2 regions of the Alkalihalobacillus pseudalcaliphilus genome follow, and region 2 is predicted to be linked to the other one. Evidence: riboswitches for the same ligand, from Rfam matches in the RefSeq annotation. Region 2 holds a riboswitch; the other holds the start of a gene.
What was found. Region 2 has a riboswitch for FMN ahead of PQ479_RS03925 (DMT family transporter). Riboswitches for the same ligand answer to the same signal wherever they lie in the genome.

Region 1 (3,539 bases), 110 kb from region 2:
AAAGAGGGGAAAAAGTTATTGCATTTGCCAAAAACTTTCTCGATGAGATAATCCCATTAGAAGTTGGCAGTCACTTTGACGTATCGGAGTATCACGTAGGAGAGAGAGGCTTAGAGATTATACTAGCAGATGGTCAAAAAACTAGCTTAAAATCACCTGAAAAGTGGCTAGGATTTAATAGAGTAAACAACAAGATTGAGTCACTTTTATTTATCAATCATCATTTGCATGTAGAGGTTCAAATAGACCGTGAGCACTTCATTGGTCAAGGCGACAAAGCGGGTGTAAAAGATGTCCTATTAGAAGCAGCTCTAACGACGATTATGGACTGTGAGGATTCCGTTGCTGCTGTCGATACAAAAGATAAACTCCGCCTCTACCAAAATTGGTTAGGGCTTATGAAAGGTGATTTACAAGAAAGTTTTATCAAAGATGGAAAGACGATAACAAGAAAGCTCGCTCCTGACCGCTCCTTTCAAAAGCTAAATGGAGAACGTCTAACTTTATCCGGGCGGTCATTGCTCTTTATCCGTCATGTCGGACATTTAATGACAACGAATATGATTCTATTAGATGGAAAAGAAGTGCCTGAAGGTATAGTTGATACGATTGTGACGTCATTTATTGCGAAATACTCCTTAGTTGGTCGGTCTAACAGAATAAATTCTCAGCAAGGTTCTGTTTATATTGTTAAACCAAAAATGCATGGATCAGAGGAGGTAGGTTTTGCTAATACATTATTTAACCGTGTTGAGGATTTAATAGGTTTAGAGAGAAATACGTTAAAAATAGGTGTGATGGATGAAGAAAGACGAACCTCTGTTAATTTGAAAAACTGTATTTATCAAGTTCGCAAACGGATCGTTTTCATTAATACAGGTTTTCTTGATAGAACGGGTGATGAAATTTTTACTTCCATGGAACTCGGTCCAGTGGTCAGGAAGTCGGCTATGAAACAGCAAGTTTGGTTAGAGGCGTATGAACAATCAAATGTTTTATGTGGGCTTAGTACAGGTTTTTACCATTCTGCTCAGATTGGTAAAGGGATGTGGGCGATGCCTGACCAGATGAAAGAAATGCTGGATCAGAAGAAAAACCATCCTCAAGCAGGTGCTAATACCGCTTGGGTACCTTCACCAACAGCTGCAATATTACATGCTCTTCATTATCATCAAATTGATGTATTCACTATTCAAAAAGAAAAGCAGCATAATAAGTATGATTTAATTAGTCATATACTCACACCGCCACTAGCCACCAAGGAAAGCTGGTCACCTGCAGAAATTCAAGAAGAGCTAAATAATAATATTCAAGGTATATTAGGTTATGTAGTACGTTGGGTCGATCATGGTGTCGGTTGTTCTAAAGTTTTAGATATTCATCATATTGGATTAATGGAGGATCGAGCGACCTTAAGAATCTCCAGTCAACATATTGCTAATTGGCTCCACCATCGTATTTGTACGGAGGAGCAAGTGAATGAAACATTTATAAGTATGGCAAAAGTTGTAGATAAGCAAAATGAGCAAGCTTCCAACTATCGCTCATTATTAAGAGGGGAAAATGGCTCCAATGCTTTTCAAGCAGCGTTAGCGTTAGTTTTTGAGGGCAAAAATCAACCGAGTGGATACACGGAGCCAATCTTACATCGTTTTCGCTTGAAAGAGAAAGAAGAGGCACTATTAAATAGAAGTTTTTAATACATGATTGATTAATGGACTACACATCGACTGATTCATCAATTTTGTCGATGTGTATTTTGTATGAAAGTGGACTTAGGGGCGATAGGTTGTGCCTTAAAGTTATCTGGTCATCCATCTTACGATAGACGACCTTAACAGGACAATGCTCCCTTTTTGGTCGTGCGGACTCCTCATAGTGATGGAGTTGTAAACGGGCCAACTGTTTAAATAGTCGCCACTACTTTCATCTTTGTTGGTGGCGAAGTGAATGGGGCTTCGCCATGTGGGTTTTGTATGAAGGTGTAACTGGGGAGGCGGCCCACCTAAATTCATTTTCAAGATTCATAAACTGGTAAATGGTGAATTAGCATTCAGTTTATAAAATGATGGGAACACATTATCTACAGCAGTTATGGTTTTAATAGGTAGTACGGTATTGATTATTGCTATTCAATTTCTGACATGTAGAGAGAATCACCGCTTTTAACATTGATAATAGTTTTTAACGGAGCAATTCTTTTTCTTGCCTTTCGAGATTAACAGTGATAAAATTCAAACCAATCTAAGGTATAAATATCTTAGAAGACAATCATTATTATGATAATTAAATAGTTTCCTTCGGGGCCGGGTGAAAATCCCGACCGGCGGTGATGAGGTCAACCTCTAAGTCCGTGACCCGGACGCTATACAAGCGGACGGTGGATCTAGTGAAAATCTAGAGCCGACAGTGAAAGTCTGGATGGGAGAAGGAAGTGAAAGCACCTAGACACAGGAGAGATCTAAAATTTTTTAGAGGAACTGTGGTTTATTTGTTTTTCAAAAAAGTGGTAATTTCTTTTTTGAATGTGCAAATACATAGGTTTATTTTGTGCTAGCATTTTGCCTCCCCAATGAACAATCGGGAGGCTTTTTTATGTTCTGTTTCACAAATAAACGTCAGCGTGCAATGTTGCCCTCCCAATCATAATGAGTGATGTAAAGAGAATGAAAGGAGGGGTTTGATGTTTACAGGAATTGTTGAAGAAATGGGTGAAGTGCAAAGCATCCGTCAAGGGCAAGAGCAATTTGTTTTAGTTGTGAAAGCCAATCATATTTTAGAAGATTGTCATGTAGGCGACAGTATAGCAGTAAATGGGGTATGTTTAACCGTTACGCAACTAAAGCCACCATATTTTACGGCAGATGTTATGCCAGAAACATTAAAATCATCTAATTTACAACAGGTTAGAAGTGGCCAACGTGTTAATTTAGAAAGGGCGATGGCTGTAAATGGACGTTTTGGTGGACATATCGTTTCAGGTCATGTTGATGGTACAGGTAGAATTCAGCTTATAAAAAAAGAGAAAAACGCTGTTTATATTCATGTGGACGTCTCTAAGAGTTTAACGAAATATATGATTCTAAAAGGTTCAATTACGGTTGATGGGATCAGTTTAACGATTTTTGACGTGAGTGATGATTCGTTTACGATTTCCATTATTCCACATACGTTCAGTCAAACGGTTTTAAAAAACAAGAAAGTTGGTGATTGGGTCAATATTGAGTGCGACGTTTTGGCGAAATATACGGAAAAATTATTAAGTCAATCACAGACATATAAGGAAGAAAAAACGAACATTACGAATGAATTTTTAGAGAAAAATGGATTTATTTAAAAAAGGTGGTGAAGAGATGGAGAAAAAAGAAGAGCGGTTTGATCCAATTGAAGAGGCTTTAGTGGCCTTAAAAAAAGGAGAAGTCATTATTGTTTGTGACGACGAGGATCGTGAAAATGAAGGTGATTTCTTGGCATTGTCGGAAAAGATAACGCCTGAAATTGTGAACTTTATGGTTACGTTTGGTCGAGGACTTGTTTGT
Region 2 (3,539 bases):
TTGGAAGAGAATTAGGAACGCTTTTCCTATCGCAAATAAAAGGTAAATGCCGATACCGCCTATAAAAGCGACAAGCCATCCGTGTTGATGATGTAATGGAATGACAGGTTTGCTCTGCAAAAGGGCGATCAGGATTAAGAGAACATAAGAAATTGAAAATAACATCCAAAATGATAATGGTTGCCATGTAAAGCTGATAAAAAGTAAACTAGAAGCCATAATTATATTAAGTATAAACGATCTAGGTATCAATGGTTTTCAGTCCTAACGAAAAGGGTGGAATAAAGATGAATGTGAAAATTTTTGAATATAGAACAATACTTGCTTGTTCGATAGATGAGGCGTGGTCCTTTTTTTCAACCCCATCTAACATTAAGTTTATCACAAAGTTTCCACCAATTGTTGATGTCTCAGAATCTAGGCAGGGGGACTTAGCGATTCACTTTGGCTATTCTTTTTATTCGTATGAGTGGCATGCGACTTTAAAAAATAACCCCGAATGTTATTCATTTACCGATATAGCTGTCAAGCCTCCTTACCCGTTTACATTTTGGCGTCACGACCACCGGTTTGAAACTTTTCAGAGTCGTACAGTGATGGTTGATACAATGACAGTCGAGTCTAAATGGCCAAGTATGTTTTTACGCTTCTTTTTTAATCGGATGTTTCGTAGTCGAGAAAAACAAATGAAAAAAATCCAATTGGCTTATTAAAGAGCCCATTGGATTTTTCTATTAGTGTGAGGTAAGTGGTTCATGTTTGCTTTTATCTCTTTTTTTAAGTGGATTTTTTTGTATAGATAAAAAGTACATCGTCCCCCATATGAATAAAAACCCGACTAATTGAGGAATTGTAATGACTTCATTAAAGGCAAACCAGTTAATGACTAAGGCAACGGTAGGAAAACTTAACTCTGCTATCGTTGCAAGAGATGCTTTTGTATTCGCTAAGCCCTTATAATAGATAAGGATACTTAGTAAGCCAGGTATTAAGGCTGAAGCAGCTAAATTAACAAATAATAAAGCGGATGAGCCAGCTGTTGCTGGTATCGACCAGGCAGCCCCTTGAAAGGCAACAATCATGATTAATAAAGGTAGTGCCACAATAAAACGTAACGCAGTAACCGTCTCATACTTCATATCATGTAACAAATAACGACCCATCACGGTGGAACCGCCCCATAATGCTGCGGCTGCGATTGATAATAAACTCGCCGTTTGGAAAAAGTCACCAAATGAATGGAATGGAAAAGCGAATCCAAATGTAAGCAAATAAGTACCTAATAACGCAATGATAACAGCCGTTGTAAAATGTTTAGGTAAGGCTTCTTTTAAAATAATTCTTGCAAGAAATATCGCAAAGAGTGGTTGAAGCTGCTGTAATAACAAAACGACATTAATTTCTCCATACGTTAAGCCAAGCGTAAATAAAATTGTCGCAAAAGCAGACCCGCCCCAAGCAATAAAAATAATCGCACCGACATGCTTTAGCTTGACTGATTTTAAATCTGCACGGTTAACCCACAGCAAAGGTAGGGCAATAACCATAAGTAACACATGTTCAAGCAAAACAATTTGTGCGGATGTAAAACTGTCTAATAATAGCATTCTAAAAAGCGGATTAATACCCCAAAATGCAGCACCGATGGCCACGAACCAAAAACCATTTTTCATTAGTTTTTGCTTCTTGTCTGACTGTAAATTTTGTACCATGATTCAAACTCCTTTTTTGGTTTGAATATGGAATCTTACATAGAGAAAGCCTTCTTTTTATTATAAAAAGAAGGCTTACCAAATAAACGTGTAGTTTTATTATTTTGGAAAATAAACACGCTGTATTCGATCTCCTCCCATCCGGACTTTAACCGTCGGCCTTGGATTCACACCAAGTCAGTCTTTTATCAAAATCATCACGATAAAAGAGTCGCGGGCTACGATTAACACTCAATCATCACCGCCGGTAAGGAATTTCACCTAACCCCGAAGATTCATATTCGATTTTTATCTTTTACTATTGTAATAGGAATATAAGAAAATATCAATACTTCCTTTTTGTTAGTTACCGCTTAACTTAAGCTCGATAGACTACTTAACCTCTTGCGTATGCAAATATTTACTGACTAGCGCCAGAATAGACCTGCGTGTTAAAATCCCTAAAAACTCTTGTTCATCATTAACGACACATAAAAATGGGTGGTTTATTGATAAATTAAGGGCTCGGGCGAATGTATCTTCTTTCTTGATCATCGGTACATTCGTATTCATTACATCAGAAACGGTTTGATCAGATAACCGTTCGAGTTCAAATTGCTCAACACCTAATAATGAGTCGAGAATAAGTGAATTACTAATAATTCCATGCAGTTTAAGCGTTGGGTCAAGTACGGGTATAACAGTATAACCTGACTTGATTAATACAAGCAATGCATGCTCTAATGGGTTTTTTAATTGTACATGTGCCACTTTTTCCATTGGAACAATTAAATCACGTAATTCATTGTCTAATAGTGTCTTGTTTTTTAATTCTTGGAACATTCGATCACTTCTTTTTTTGTTATTTGTTTACGAACATCTATCTTTATCGTATATCTCCAAAAAACATTATGTCAAGAAATAAGCGATCATTGATAAAAGTTTCTGAAGTAAATTTTATCAATATTGGTGATACTGGTTATTAGAGGTGAAAAAGATGCATACAAAACATACTGTCACATATATATGTGAAACTTATTTATCTGGTAATAACTATTATTTTAAAAAAGAGCTTATCACATTTGATTCGTGGGATAATCCAGAGTCAATTTCATGGTCAACACCAAGGCCCATTTCAAAACAGACATTCTTGAAAAGGGAAAAAGAAGGCTACAAAACATTATACAAAACCAATCATAAAAAACCAGCAGAGGTCATCACATTACATGGTGAATCAAGTTGAAAGCAATTAGTCCTAAGACTACAATGGAGGAAGAAAAATCGCTCTGCTCCCCGCATAAACGCATTACTCCATGAAACCTTGAATAAGAAGTCCTGTAATTACTTTTATCTTTAATGGTGGTGAGGTGAACCGTATTTCGCTATGAGGTTTTGTATGAAAATTGCTAATGCTGGAATGCGGAGTTCTACTCGTCGCTACCGAAAATCATGTTCCGCGTCCTATGGGGTGGCACTGAGCTAACTTGCTACGCCAGTGGATCTCAGCTCTGCCACTACGTCCCATGGGAGTCTCCGCATGTTTTCGTCCGCTAGGTTCGTCTAAAGTCTCAAGTTTAAGAATATTCTTACAATAATCATTAGCATGAAAAGAATAAAGCGAAAATAAATGAAGAGCCACCAGTCAAAGAGCACAAAACCACTTTCATGCTTTTGGTAATAGCTTGCTGAACAACTAATCACCAACAAAAACGAATTTATGCGTTAGTTAGTCCTTAACATGGTGGACTTTCATTTAATTTGGTTCTGTCCTTTGATTGTTGGCATTTTGGTCAATTTAGTTTAGTTTCTTGCTTTATTGGCTTTTCATTTATTTTGTATGAGAAGGGC

Region 1: another riboswitch for FMN. It lies ahead of ribE (riboflavin synthase); the one in region 2 lies ahead of PQ479_RS03925 (DMT family transporter).

The regions. Positions count from the first base shown of each region.
Region 1 covers NZ_JAQQWS010000001.1:698,706-702,244, reverse strand. Annotated here, with positions in the region: gene PQ479_RS03390 (malate synthase G) at 1-1,700, shown strand, start outside; FMN riboswitch at 2,293-2,437, shown strand; gene ribE (riboflavin synthase) at 2,684-3,337, shown strand; gene PQ479_RS03380 (bifunctional 3,4-dihydroxy-2-butanone-4-phosphate synthase/GTP cyclohydrolase II) at 3,354-3,539, shown strand, end outside.
Region 2 covers NZ_JAQQWS010000001.1:810,136-813,674, reverse strand. Annotated here, with positions in the region: gene PQ479_RS03935 (CPBP family intramembrane glutamic endopeptidase) at 1-252, opposite strand, end outside; gene PQ479_RS03930 (hypothetical protein) at 288-713, shown strand; gene PQ479_RS03925 (DMT family transporter) at 735-1,712, opposite strand; FMN riboswitch at 1,838-1,991, opposite strand; gene cbpB (cyclic-di-AMP-binding protein CbpB) at 2,085-2,534, opposite strand; gene PQ479_RS03915 (hypothetical protein) at 2,689-2,934, shown strand.